DNA from 2 places in the Pseudoalteromonas sp. 2CM41L genome. Region 1 is predicted to be linked to the other one. Evidence: predicted binding sites of a transcription regulator. Region 1 holds the regulator's gene; the other holds the start of a gene.
What was found. Region 1 encodes MetJ, which represses methionine synthesis genes. Its sites were predicted from a motif close to TAGACGTCTAGACGTCTA; they were not measured.
Positions count from the first base shown of each region.

Region 2: metA (homoserine O-succinyltransferase) is a predicted target of MetJ. The motif match lies at 4,560-4,577, and genes of this name have one in related genera.

Region 1 is NZ_JALNTN010000020.1:13,217-20,717, reverse strand. Features, by position in the region: gene MTF64_RS17885 (malic enzyme-like NAD(P)-binding protein) at 247-1,488, shown strand; gene metJ (met regulon transcriptional regulator MetJ) at 1,550-1,870, opposite strand; gene metB (cystathionine gamma-synthase) at 2,139-3,386, shown strand; gene metL (bifunctional aspartate kinase/homoserine dehydrogenase II) at 3,393-5,738, shown strand; gene MTF64_RS17865 (PBP1A family penicillin-binding protein) at 5,793-7,501, opposite strand, start outside.
Region 2 is NZ_JALNTN010000011.1:286-7,786, forward strand. Features, by position in the region: gene metH (methionine synthase) at 1-2,464, opposite strand, end outside; gene MTF64_RS13070 (homocysteine S-methyltransferase family protein) at 2,473-3,546, opposite strand; gene metA (homoserine O-succinyltransferase) at 3,536-4,483, opposite strand; gene MTF64_RS13080 (outer membrane beta-barrel protein) at 4,705-5,352, opposite strand; gene ettA (energy-dependent translational throttle protein EttA) at 5,684-7,357, shown strand; gene MTF64_RS13090 (PilZ domain-containing protein) at 7,477-7,501, shown strand, end outside.

The DNA.
Region 1 (7,501 bases):
TTAATATTCTGCTATTTTACAAAAATATTGGCAGGGCAAAATGAACCTCAAAAAGCACTTTTTGAATGAATTTTTATTTGTTTAATATTGATAACTTTTAGCGAAGTTGCTGATAAATCACTTAAAATTAACGGATATAGCATATAACAGGATAGACCTGATATTGCTTGGAATTTAAAAATAATAAGAGTATCTTAGCCCCATACTCCCTCTCACTTAACTTAAATTGCAGGATACCATCGCGTTATGTCAGATTTTCGTGAACAAGCATTACACTACCACTCTCACCCCGTTCCAGGCAAAATCAGCATTGAGCTAACAAAACCAGCCGAAACGGTGCAAGACTTAGCATTAGCATACAGCCCTGGTGTTGCAGAGCCTGTGCGCGAAATTGCAGCAGACCCAGCCAATGCATATAAATATACCGGTAAAGGTAATATGGTTGCGGTGATCAGTAATGGTACGGCAATTTTAGGTTTGGGTAATTTGGGGCCATTAGCCTCTAAACCTGTTATGGAAGGTAAGGCGCTTTTATTTAAACGTTTTGCTGGCTTAGATTCTATTGATATTGAAGTTAAGCATCGCACCACCGAAGACTTTATAAATACAGTGGCTAATATTGCCGACACGTTTGGTGGTATTAACTTAGAAGATATTAAAGCGCCAGAGTGTTTTGAAATTGAAAAAGCACTTATTGAGCGTTGCAGTATTCCGGTTTTTCATGATGACCAACACGGTACCGCTATTGTAACTGCGGCAGGTATGCTTAACGCCTTAGAAGTGCAGGGCAAATCAATAGAAGATGCCATTATTGTATGTTTAGGTGCAGGCGCAGCAGCGGTTGCTTGTATGGAGCTGTTAATTAAGTGTGGTGCACTGCGCGAACATATTTATATGCTAGACCGCAAAGGGGTTATTCATACTCGCCGCGATGACTTAAACGAATACAAACAGCTTTTTGCTAACAATACAGATAAGCGTACTCTACAAGATGTAATTGCTGATGCTGATGTGTTTGTAGGTGTATCGGGTCCTAACTTACTTGCACCTGAAGATCTAAAACTAATGGCCGATAAGCCAGTGGTGTTTGCATGTTCAAACCCAGATCCTGAAATTGCACCTGAGCTTGCGCACAGTGCACGTAAAGACTTAATTATGGCAACGGGGCGTTCTGATTTCCCTAACCAAGTTAATAATGTTTTATGTTTCCCGTTTATTTTCCGTGGTGCACTTGATGTACGTGCAAGCGCAATTAACGATGAAATGAAAATAGCCGCTGTTGAAGCTATTCGTAGTATTGCTAAAGAGCCAGTGCCTGAGCAAGTATTAAAAGCAGCGGGTGTAGAAAAGCTCGAATTTGGTGCAGATTACATTATTCCTAAACCGATGGACCCGCGTTTATTACCACGTATAGCCAAGGCGGTTGCTATTGCTGCTGTTGAATCGGGCGTAGCACAAATTGACTTACCGGAAAATTATATGGCGTAATATATAGCGCTTAAACAAAAAAACCTCAGCATGCTGAGGTTTTTTTGTTTAAAAAGACGTTTTATTCTTCGTCTAAAATAGGCACTTCTAAACCCATTTCTTGCATTATTTTTTTAACTTCTTCAGGTACTTTTTCTGCGTTATCTTTACGTAGGTCATCATCATTAGGTAATGGCTGGCCTGTAAAGGCATGCAAAAACGCTTCGCATAGTAACTCGCTGTTTGTTGCATGACGCAGGTTGTTTATTTGACGACGTGTACGCTCATCAGTTAATACTTTTAATACATTTAGCGGGATCGAAACGGTGATCTTTTTAACTTGCTCTGATTTTTTCCCGTGTTCTGCGTATGGGTGAATATACTCACCATTCCATTTAGCCATAAGATGTATCGTTGCCTCAGATTATTAATTTCTCACACGGCGTAAAAAGCGTGTAAATATGCGTGAAATTCTATCGTTTTAAAAAAGATAGTCAAATAATAGATAGCAATCTATCTTAATAAGCTGGCTGTAATAGTAAATACAGCCTCATTGAAGCTTTACACATCTGTTATTTTTAGCCATCTAGAGCTTTAAAAGCTTTGACTTATTATAATGGATAACTTACTCTTTTAGACGTCTAAACATCCAAATTAATCAGGTGACGAATATGAGCGAAAAAAACAAAGCAACCATTGCTGTACGAAATGGGGTTGATGCCGATAAACATCATGGCGCCGTTGTACCGCCAATTTATTTATCGACGACTTATTCGTTTGCCGATTTTGATACTAAGCGCGCATACGACTATGGACGCAGTGGTAATCCTAATCGCGATATTTTAGCTGACACTCTAGCAGAGCTTGAAGGTGGCGCACGCGGAATTATTACTGCTACGGGCATGGCAGCAGTGCACTTAGCCACACAGTTATTAAATAACGATGATACATTGGTTATTCCTCACGATTGTTATGGCGGCAGCTACCGTTTATTTACGTCGTTAGAAAAGCGCGGCTTGCTTAAACTTAAAGTACTTGATTTAACTAAACCAGAAAGCCTAGAACAAATTTTAACCATTAAACCTAAATTAATTTGGATAGAAACACCAAGTAACCCTGTGCTGCGCCTAACGGATATTAAAGCCGTGACGGATATAGCAAAACAGTGCGGTGCATTAGTGGCCGCCGATAACACCTTTTTATCACCGGCATTACAAAACCCAATTAAGTTTGGCGTAGATATTGTTGTGCACTCAACCACTAAATATATAAACGGCCATTCTGATGTTGTAGGCGGTGCAGTTGTTGCTGCAACACAAGAGCTTGGTGATGAGCTTGCTTGGTGGGCCAATAACATTGGTATTACCGGCGCACCATTTGATAGCTATTTAACGTTACGTGGTTTACGTACTTTAAATGTGCGTTTAAAACAGCACCAAGAAAATGCCCTGGCAATTGCTAAATACCTAGAAAGCTCTGAGTATGTTAGCCAAGTTTACTACCCAGGCCTTGAATCGCATCCTCAACATGCGCTTGCTAAAGCCCAACAGCTCGGGTTTGGTGGTATGGTTAGTTTTGATATTAAAGGCGATGTGAATGATGCTGCGGCGTTTTTAACAAGCCTTAAAGAATTTAGCTTAGCAGAATCGTTAGGTGGAGTTGAGAGTTTAATTTGTCATCCTGCGACCATGACTCACGCAGGTATGGACGCTCAAGCACGTTTAGAGGCGGGTGTGGGCGATACGCTAATTCGTATTTCGGTCGGTATTGAAGATGTAGAAGACCTACTGGCTGATTTTGAACGTGTATTTAACTTAGTTAAACCTGGGCAAAATAAAAATGTAGGGCGCGTTGGTAAAGCTGCAGGCAATGCCAATGGTGATGTAAAGCAGCAGGCTGCTCATCCAGCGTTGTGGTGATTGAGTATGGTAAACAGTGTACATAAATTTGGCGGCTCGAGCTTAAGCTCGGGCGAGCGTTATCAAAGTGTGGCAAAAATAATTATTGGCCACACACAGCCTGGCGATTGCGTGGTTGTATCTGCTGCGGGTAAAACCACCGATACATTGGTTTCGCTGTGGCAAAGTTATCAACAACAAGATAAGCAAGCCGTTGCTGATATTTTGCTGCAATTGAGTAATCACCAAACAGCATTAATTGAAGAGTTATTAAAAGCCGGTGCTAAACACACGGCTTTAGCTGTGTTAGCGCAAGAGCTAAGTGATGTAGCGGAGCAAGCCAGCAAGCAGCAGTTGCAAGAGGCAGCCTTACTGGCGCATGGTGAGCTGTGGTCTGCGCGATTATTAGCAGCCTATTTAGCGCAATTAAACATTCAAGCGTGTGCTCATGATGCTAGAGCGCTGTTTAGTGTAACAAGCGGGGAGCTTTTGCATGCGCAAAATAAACAGCAATGCAGCCAAGTCATTGATGCAAATAAGATTAACGTAGTAACAGGGTTTATCGCAGCAAGTGCTGATGGTAAAACAGTTACGCTTGGGCGCAATGGCAGTGATTACAGCGCCACCTTATTGGCTAATTATTGCGACGCACAAAATGTATGTATTTGGACTGATACGCCAGGGGTATTTAGTGCCGACCCACGTAAAGTTGAAAAGGCGATTAAGTACAACAAGGTGTGCCGTGAACAAGCTAACTTATTAGCTCGATTGGGTAACCCTGTGTTACATGCTAAAACGCTTTCGCCTTTAAAAAACAGTAATATTAAACTGGCTGTACGTAGTAGTTTTGATGTGCAAACTGCCCCTACCGATATTGTAAAACAAGGCAAAGCTAAGCAAAAACGGTTTATTACTACATTACAAAACGTTGATTTACTGCTCGTTGAAGGCCTTAACGCGGGTGAAGTGGCGCATGTTAGCCAGCTTATTCAGCACAGCCTTCATCATTTTATACACAACGGCGATACATACTTAGTTGTGCCCGCAGGTGCAACGCATCAAGTAGTGAGTTATTTTGCTGGGCGAGCAAATATCAGCGAGTCTAATTTAAATGGCTGCGCGGTGGTTGCGCCTACGCAAGATGTTTATACACTAAGTACATTAGCGGCTGAGGTTTTAAATCAGCAAAGTATTCACCCTCGTTTTATTCATCAAGATACAGGCTATACATTGCTGTTAACGGATCAGTTAATAGAAAGCGATGTACTTAGTTTATTGCACGAAAAATTAATTAATAAAGGCCAAGAAGTTGCCCTGGTTGTGGCTGGCTTAGGTAATGTAGGCGATGAATTTTTAAGCCAGCTGGATGCTCAATTTAAGCGTTTGTCGGGCGATTATAGTATTAAGCTAGTTGGGTTAATTCGCTCGCAACATATGCTATTTAATGCCTCGGGTATTACGCTTGGGCAATGGAAAAAACAATGGCAGCATAATGCGGTTGCTTATGAGCAGGCGGATTTATTAAGTGCATTAAACGAACTTGATTACGAGCACAAAGTTGTTGTTGATATAACGGCAAGCGAGCAATTTAGCCAATTATACACTGACTTTGTTGAGCGAGACTGCCATTTAATAAGTGCTAACAAGTACGCAGGCACTGCTGCATCTAATTGGTATAACGCGCTGCGCCAAAGTATTAGCGAGCGTAACTTGCATTGGCGCTACAACACCAGTGTTGGGGCAGGGTTGCCAATTAACTTTGCGTTAGCTGATTTACAAAATAGTGGCGATAAAATTACCCGTATTGAAGGTGTTTTCTCGGGCACACTCTCGTGGCTATGCAGTAAGTACGATGGCAGTGTGGCATTTTCTGACCTTGTTCTTGAAGCGCAAAAAATGGGCTTTACAGAGCCTGATCCTCGCGAGGATTTATCGGGCCGCGATATGCAACGTAAATTGCTGATACTTGCACGCGAGCTTGGCATTGAATTAGATTTAAATGATATAAGCTTACAAGCATTAATGCCTGATGAGTTAGCCCAAGGTTCATGGGGTGACTTTTTAGCGGATAAAGATAAGCTAAATGCGTTTATTAAACACCATGCCGATGCGGCAAATGCTCAAGATGCTGTACTTAGGTATACCGGTTTACTGGCATTAGAGCAGGGTAAAGTATCGGCGAAGGTAGGTATTACTTACGCGCCTAAAGGGGACGCCTTAGCTAACTTAACACCTGGCGATAATATCTTTGTTATTAATAGCCAGTGGTACAACGAAAACGCCTTAGTAATACAAGGCCCAGGGGCGGGCAAAGAAGTGACCGCCGCGGGCGTGCACTCTGATTTATATTGGTTAGTTAAAAACTTAAAATAGCGCAGCAAATATTAATAGTAAAACGGCAGCTTGTGTAAGCTGCCGTTTTTGTTTTTAGAATAACTCTTCTTCTGTTTTTGTATCTTCTTCAAAAATATCAGTTGGCTGAGACAGCACATATTTTGTAGGCGCAGTGCCTTTTTCAAAATATTCAAAGCGACTGGTGTAGTCGTTTTTATGACTTAACAAACCTGTTTTTAAATCGATACGAATTGAAACTAGACCTTCAGGAGGCTCTATTGGCGCCTCTGGTGTGCCCTCAAGCGCCACTTTCATAAAATCAACCCAGGCAGGCTGTGCCGTTTTGGCGCCCGATTCAGCACCAGAGATTTGACTGCTATCTAGGTTGTTATTATAGGTTGAGCGTCCTAACGAGTTACCTGGGTTGTCAAAACCAACCCATACAGACGTTACTACATTGCGGTTAAAGCCGCTAAACCAAGTATCAACAGAGTCATTGGTTGTGCCTGTTTTACCCGATAGATCGCGTCTATCTAATGCTTGCGCACGCCAACCTGTCCCGCTCCAGCCTGTTTTATGGGTCCAGCTACCGCCACCCCATACTGCGCTGTGCATTGCTTCAGCAATTAAAAAAGCATTTTGCTTTGAAATAACACGTGGTGCACAACGTGGTTGCGTGGCTGTATCATCTGTTATGTCGGTATCTAGGTTATTGTTGGCAAAGCTATCCACTGCTTGAGAGATGGGTAATAGCTCGTCTTCATCGCAAGCAAGAGCCGGGTTTGCTTTAAATAGTACATTGCCATAGGCATCTTGAATTTCAGATATAAAGTAAGGTTCAATTAAGTGACCGCCATTAGCAAATGCGCTCATGCCGCGAGCAAGCTCTAATGGCGTGATTGATGCACTCCCTAATGCTAACGATTCACTGCGGTTGATATCAGCATCTTTAAAACCAAACTTAAGCAAGTGATCGGCGGTGCGTTGTAACCCTACACCGCGAAGTAAGCGCACAGAAATAACGTTTTTAGATTGTGCAAGTGCACGGCGAATACGTATAGGGCCATTATAAACGGCTGGGCTGTTTTTTGGTCGCCACGCTACACCTAAACTTTTATCCCACTGGTTTATTGGCGCGTCGTTTAAAATAGAGGCCAATGTATAGCCATTTTCGAGCGCAGCAGAATAAATAAAGGGTTTAATATTAGAGCCAACTTGGCGTTTAGCTTGTACCGCTCGGTTGTATTGGCTTTGCTCAAAACTGTAACCGCCTACTATAGCTTTAATACGGCCATCTTGTGGGTCGAGTGAAACAAGTGCACTGGCAGCTTCTGGTATTTGGCTTAGTAGGTAACTGTCGTCGTCATTTTTACGCAGCCATATTTGCATGCCAGGGGTAAGAATGTCAGTAGCGGCTTTAGGGGCAAAACTTTGGCGGTAGCGAGTAATGTATTTGCGCGCCCATTTTAAATTATCCCAATCAAGTGTGGTGCGCTGGCCATTTTTTAAAATAACGTCAGCGGTTTTCTCTGCCACATTTAACACCACGCCAGCATGCAAATCAGCTATTTCTTTAACAGGTTTTAGCTTTTCTATAATTTGCTGCTCACTTAAGGCGGGCTGTGTTTCTGGATCCCATAACACGTCTACAGACCCACGAAAGCCATGACGCATATCGTAGTTATGTAAATTATTAACTAAAGCTGTTTGCGCAGCCTTTTGAACTTTAGACTCCACAGAGGTAAATATTTTAAAGCCAGAGTTATATGCTTTTTCTACACCGTAGCGCTCAACCATCTCAG
Region 2 (7,501 bases), on a different contig from region 1:
GCCACATGGCGTATGAGCTAGTGAGCTGCATGCCAATGCGTTTTTCGGTATCGAGTAACTGCCAAATTTTCTTTTTCTCGGTGTGCTCTGGGCACGCTGGGTAACCCGGCGCTGGGCGAATGCCTTGGTAGTTTTCGCGAATTAGCTCATCGTTACTTAAGTTTTCATCGGCTGCGTAACCCCAATACTCTTTGCGCACTTGTTCGTGCAAGTATTCTGCAAACGCTTCTGCGAGCCTGTCGGCAACCGCTTTTACCATTATTTTATTGTAGTCGTCTTGCTTGGCATCGAACGCGTCGGCTAGGTCGTCTTCTTCTAAACCGCCCGTTACTGCAAACGCGCCAAAGTAATCAGGTGTGCCTTTTGGCGCAATGTAGTCGGCTAAACAATAGTTAGCAAAGTCGGTTTTTTCGGTTTGCTGGCGTAAATGGCATGAGGTAGTTAACAGCTCTTTGCGGGTTTCGTCGGTGTAAATTTCTATGTCATCACCCACGCGGTTTGCAGGGAATAAACCAATTACACCTAAAGGTTGCAAAGCACCTGACTTTTCAAGGTCGTCGAGCATGTCGTTAGCGTCTTTAAATAAGCTACGTGCTTGCTCGCCAACGACTTCATCGTCCATTATGCGCGGGTATTTACCAGCGATTGACCACGTCATAAAGTACGGGGTCCAATCTATGTATTTACGTAACGTGGCGATTGATACATTTTTAAATTCGGTCACGCCCAGCTTTTTAGGCACCGGTGGCGTGTAATTATCCCAATCAAGCTTGGCTGCGTTATCGCGGGCACGCTGTATGGTAACGGGTTTTGAACGTGGCTTTTTGCGCGCTTGTTGCTCGCGTACTTTTTCGTACTCGGCTTTAGTTTTTTCTAAAAAGGCCGGTTTTAGCTCTTTAGATAATAAGCTTGATACCACGCCCACTGCACGGCTGGCGTTATTTACGTACACTACGCCTTTGTCGTACTGCGGTTCAATTTTAACGGCAGTATGCGCTTTAGAGGTCGTTGCGCCGCCAATCATAAGTGGGAGCTCAAAGCCTCGGCGGGTCATTTCTTTGGCTACGTGTACCATTTCATCAAGCGATGGGGTAATTAAACCCGAAAGGCCGATTATGTCGGCTTTTTCGTCAATCGCGGTTTGCAGTATTTTTTCGGCAGGTACCATTACGCCTAAGTCGATTACTTCGTAGTTATTACATTGCAGTACTACGCCTACAATGTTTTTACCTATGTCGTGCACGTCGCCTTTTACGGTGGCCATAACTACTTTACCGTTAGTGGCACCTTCTTCTTTTTCGGCTTCTATGAATGGGTCTAAGTAGGCCACTGCGCGTTTCATTACGCGGGCCGATTTAACAACTTGCGGTAAAAACATTTTACCTGCACCAAATAAATCCCCTACCACGTTCATGCCATCCATTAATGGCCCTTCAATTACGTGAATAGGTTTATCGGCGGCAGCTCGGCACTCTTCGGTGTCTTCATCTATAAAGGTGGTAATGCCTTTTACAAGGGCGTGCTCTAGGCGTTTTTCAACAGGCCATGTGCGCCACTCTAAATCTTCTACGCGTTCGGCTTGTGCCATACCCGAAAACTTAGGGGCTATTTCTACAAGGCGCTCACCTGCACCTGGGTCGGTGTTAAGGATTACATCTTCTACGGCTTTGCGAAGTTCCTCGGGGATATCGTCGTAAACTGCAAGCTGGCCTGCGTTTACAATACCCATATCCATACCCGCTTTTATCGCATGGTATAAAAACACCGAGTGAATCGCTTCACGTACGGGGTTATTACCTCTAAACGAAAACGAGACATTAGACACCCCGCCCGACACTTTACAGTGCGGTAAGTTTTGCTTAATGCGGCGTGTGCCTTCAATAAATTCTACGGCGTAGTTGTCGTGCTCTTCTATACCGGTGGCTACGGCAAATATATTGGGATCGAATATTATATCTTCCGGCGGGAAGCCAATCTCTTCGACTAATATTTTGTAGCTGCGCTCACAGATTTCGTATTTGCGGTCCGCGGTGTCGGCTTGGCCGTCTGTATCAAACGCCATAACCACAGCGGCGGCGCCAAAACGTTTAATAATTTTAGCTTGGCGTTTAAACGGCTCTTCGCCTTCTTTAAGCGATATTGAGTTAACAATAGCCTTGCCTTGAATACATTTAAGGCCTGCTTCTATTACTTCCCATTTAGAGGAGTCGACCATAATGGGCACTTTAGAAATATCGGGCTCTGAGGCAATTAAGTTTAAAAACTTAACCATGGCCGCTTTTGAGTCCAACATGGCTTCGTCCATGTTTATATCAATAACTTGGGCGCCGTTTTCTACTTGCTCGCGGGCAACATTCAGGGCGGTCTCGTAATCTTCTTCCATGATTAAGCGTTTAAACATGGCAGAGCCAGTTACGTTGGTACGCTCGCCAACATTGGTAAATACTGCAATTTGCTGGGTCATGTTGGCTCCTAGTTTAAGTTACAGGCTTCAAGGCCTGATAAACGCATGCGAACATCAAGCTCTGGCAATGCGCGAGGTTTTACCCCTTCAAGCCCTTTGGCAAACGCACGAATATGCGCAGGCGTTGTGCCGCAGCAACCACCAACAATATTTATAAAGCCCGATTTGCCCCAGTCTATAATCTCTTTCGCCATGTCCTCTGCTTCTAGGTCGTACTCACCAAATTCGTTAGGTAAACCTGCATTTGGGTGTACTGAGGTAAATGTTTCGCATACGCGCGAAAGCTCCTCTACGTATTGGCGAAGTAAATCGGGGCCAAGGGCGCAGTTAAGGCCTATCGAAAGCGGCTTAATATGGCGAATAGAGTTATAAAATGCTTCGGTGGTTTGCCCCGAAAGCGTACGCCCAGAGGCATCGGTAATTGTGCCCGAGATCATTACGGGTAATGTACGTCCTGCTTGCTCAAACGCTTCTTCTACTGCGAATGAGGCCGCTTTTGCATTTAGCGTGTCGAAAATGGTTTCGATAAGTATTAAATCAGCGCCGCCTTCCATTAATGCAAGAGTAGACTCAACATAGGCAGTAACCAGCTTATCAAAGGTAATATTGCGATAACCAGGGTCGTTTACATCTGGCGAAATTGAGCAGGTTTTAGAGGTTGGCCCTAACACACCGGCTACATAGCGTGGTTTTTCTGGGTTTTTAGCGGTGAATTCGTCACATATTGCGCGTGCGAGTTTGGCCGACTCTAAGTTTACCTCACGGCTTATGCTTGCCATGTCGTAATCTTCCATCGAAATGGTGGTTGAGTTAAAGGTATTGGTTTCAATAATGTCTGCACCGGCGGCTAAAAAGCTGCGATGTATATCGGTTATTAACTCAGGTTTTGTAAGGCTTAATAAATCGTTATTGCCTTTTATTAGTACGTGCCAGTCTTTAAAGCGCTCGCCTCGGTAGTCTTCTTCTTCAAGCTTGTGAGTTTGGATCATGGTACCCATGGCACCATCTAAAATTAAAATACGCTCTTTTAATGCAGCGCTTAATTCGCTGTGTTTATTATTGTTTTGCACGTTATTCGGCATAGTTGTTAGTCCTCACATCTTGGCTAACTAAATTAATATCATAAGGTGTAGTTTGGTACACGTAGTAATTTAACCAGTTCGAAAACAGTAAAAAGGCATGGCTTTGCCACGTTTTTGACGGCTTTTTGCTTGCATCGTTATCTGGAAAATAGTTTTCGGGTTTTGGCGCATCAGGACTTTTTTGTAAATCGCGCTCGTACTCTGCTTTTAATGTGTCGGCATCGTATTCTGGGTGGCCGGTTATAAACACTTGGCTGCCCGACTTATTTTTCATTAAGTAAGCGCCTACTTTTTCAGAGCCTGCCAGCACGACTATATCGTCGCAGGCATTTATTTTATTTATATCTATGTGGCCATAACGTGAGTGCGGCACTAAAAAGGTGTCGTCGAAGCCACGAGTAAGTGCCCCGTGATCAAAGTAACACTGGTGAGTAAACACACCACAAAGTTTATCTTCTTTTAAATCGCGTTTTAAATTGTAACGATGATACAACGCGGCATGCGCCGCCCAGCACGAAAACAGCGTAGAGGTAACGTGCTGCTCTGCCCAATCAATAATCACTTTTAGCTCATCCCAGTACGCAACATCGTCGTATTCAAGGTGTGCGAGTGGCGCGCCGGTAACAATTAACGCATCGTAGTTATTGTCTTTCACTTCTGAAAAATAACGGTAAAAGGTATCTAGGTGCTCTTCTGAATTGCTACTGCTACGGTGTGTATCTAGGCGTAATAGCTCTACATTTACTTGTAAAGGAGAATTGGCAAGCAAACGAATAAACTGCACTTCGGTTTCTACTTTATTAGGCATTAAATTTAAAATAGCCAAACGCATAGGACGAATTTCTTGCGTTTTTGCGCGACTTTTTGGCATTACAAACACGTTTTCTTCACGTAAACGGGCAATAGCCGGTAGCTCGTCTTTCACTGTAATTGGCATATTTTTTACTCCTACTCATAAAAACCGAGAATTTATACGCTCTCATTATGAACAGTATGCTAAAAATATCAACCTCTAGATGTATAGATGTCTAAATGAAATTTATTCATGATTTTATCAGATTTACAAAAAGTTATAGATCAGGAGGAATGCATTTATATTGAAATATTTTGTTTAACTGTATTGAGGTCGCGCTACTAAAACCAGTAGCGTTATTTCAATTAAAAACGATAATTTACAGATAAATTAAGAGCGTAAATATCACCTTCGTCTGTATCAAAATATTGGTATTCAGCGCTTAATTGCCAGCGTTGAGTTAACCTATAGTCAATCCCAGTACCGTACGTTACACCGCCTTCGTCATAATTTTGCTCAGTGATTAACGTAGAATTTGTATCTGAGCCAGTTATTGATTCTGCAAGGTTTCTTATTTCACCTTCATTGTAACTTAATTTATTTCTACCATAGCCACCAAATAAAAACACATCTGCCCGAATTGAAATGGGATAATTAGCTTTCACAAATATACTTGTTTGCAAATCAAGGCTTGAGTCAATTTCGCTCTTAATAGATTCTGAGGTTAACGAACCATCTAGCGGGTTTCGCGCGTAAACAAGCCCATTTAGCGGCGTTGATTCGTCATTTAAACCAAAACCTACACGACCTTCTATCGCAAAGTATCGCGAAAACTGATAGCCAAACTGGCCGTATAGTGTTGTAAATCGTATGCTATCACTCTCGTATACATCAATTTGCGTAGACCCTATCCCTACTCCTTGGTAATAACCATTTACCTGGAGTATGTCTGCTTGGCTCGAAAATGAGTATAAACCTAAAAGTAATGCCCCTAACTTTGTAACTGTTTTCATGTTCATTCCTTTAAACCTTTGTAATATTTAATTATGCGATGTTTTACAACGACTAAGAGTGGTCTGCCTGTATAATTTGCTTATACTTTACAGTTTGTAAATATACTGTACCACTTTTGTTAAAAATGAAATGTGTTTGAACAATATAAAACAATAGATTACAGAATTTTACACAATAGAAATCCTGTCATAGTGGTGTTTTAAATGGGCAAGAAAATAAAGTACCGTTTAGATTAGCGTATTGTTCTATACGCCATTCGTTGACTGTTTCACCCGTGAGCCACTACAATACAACATTGAAATTTTTATTATTATTTGAAGGCTTTCCTCCATGGTTTTACCTGATAAGTTTATATTCTCGATGAGTCGAGTATCTAAAGTTGTGCCACCTAAGCGCACAATTTTAAAAGATATTTCGTTGCACTTTTTCCCTGGCGCTAAAATTGGTGTGCTAGGTTTAAATGGTGCTGGTAAATCTACATTACTTCGCATTATGGCCGGTGTTGATCAAGACTTTGAAGGTGAAGCTCGCCCTCAACCTGGTACTAAAATTGGTTACTTACCGCAAGAGCCAGTGCTGGACGAAAGCAAAACAGTACGCGAAATAGTTGAAGAAGCTGTTGGCGAAGTAAAACATGCCCTTAACCGCCTTGACGAAGTGTACAACGAGTACGCAATGGAAGACGCTGACTTTGACGCCCTAGCAAAAGAGCAAGGCGAGCTTGAAGCGATTATTCAAGCGCACGATGGTCACAACATTGATAACGTTTTAGAACGCGCTGCTGATGCACTTCGTTTACCTGAGTGGGATGCTAAAATTGAGCACCTTTCAGGTGGTGAGCGCCGCCGTGTTGCTATTTGTCGTTTATTACTCGAAAAACCAGATATGCTTATTCTCGATGAGCCTACTAACCACTTAGATGCTGAGTCGGTTGCTTGGCTTGAGCGCTTCTTACATGATTACGAAGGCACTGTTGTGGCGGTAACGCATGACCGTTACTTCCTTGATAATGTAGCTGGCTGGATACTAGAGCTTGACCGTGGTGAAGGTATTCCGTGGGAAGGTAACTACTCTTCTTGGCTTGAGCAAAAAGATGCGCGCTTACAACAAGAGCAAAAATCTGAAAAAGCACGTCAAAAATCAATTGCTCAAGAGCTTGAGTGGGTACGTTCAAACCCTAAAGGTCGCCAAGCTAAGTCTAAAGCGCGTATGGCGCAGTTTAGTGAGCTACAACAGTCTGATTACCAAAAGCGTAACGAAACTAACGAGCTATTTATTCCACCTGGTCCGCGTTTAGGCGACCAAGTGCTTGAAGTTAATAACTTACGTAAGAGTTTTGGCGACCGCGTATTAATCGACGATTTAAGCTTTAGTATGCCAAAAGGCGCGATAGTGGGCATTATCGGTGCCAATGGCGCGGGTAAATCAACCCTATTTAAAATGCTAAGCGGCGAAGAGCAACCTGACAGCGGTGATATTAGCATTGGTGAAACAGTAGAATTAGCAACGGTTGATCAGTTCCGTGGCAACATGGACGAAAGCAAAACTGTATTTGAAGAAATATCTGACGGACAAGACGTACTAAAAATTGGTAACTTTGAGTTCCCAAGCCGTGCATACGTTAGCCGCTTTAACTTTAAAGGTAACGATCAGCAAAAGTTTGTAAAAGATTTATCAGGTGGTGAGCGTAACCGTTTACACCTTGCTAAACTTTTAAAAGCGGGTGGTAACGTAGTACTACTGGATGAGCCAACCAATGACCTTGATGTTGAAACACTACGCGCCCTTGAGAATGCTATTTTAGAGTTCCCAGGGTGTGTAATGTGTATATCGCATGACCGTTGGTTCCTCGACCGTATTGCAACACACATTTTAGATTACCGCGACGAAGGCCAAATTAACTTTTTCGATGGTAACTACACTGAATACGAAGAGTGGCTTAAAAAGACCTTAGGCGCAGAAGCTGCACAACCTAAGCGTATTAAGTACAAAAAAATTGGTTAATTGTTAACTGATATAATAAACCCTGCATTTATGCGGGGTTTTTTTATGCCATTTTTTATCGCTATGGGCTATTTCCCGCTATGCTTGATTTAAATATTACAATAAAGGCAACTCGTTTTATGGAAAATCGACGTCAGTTCTCGC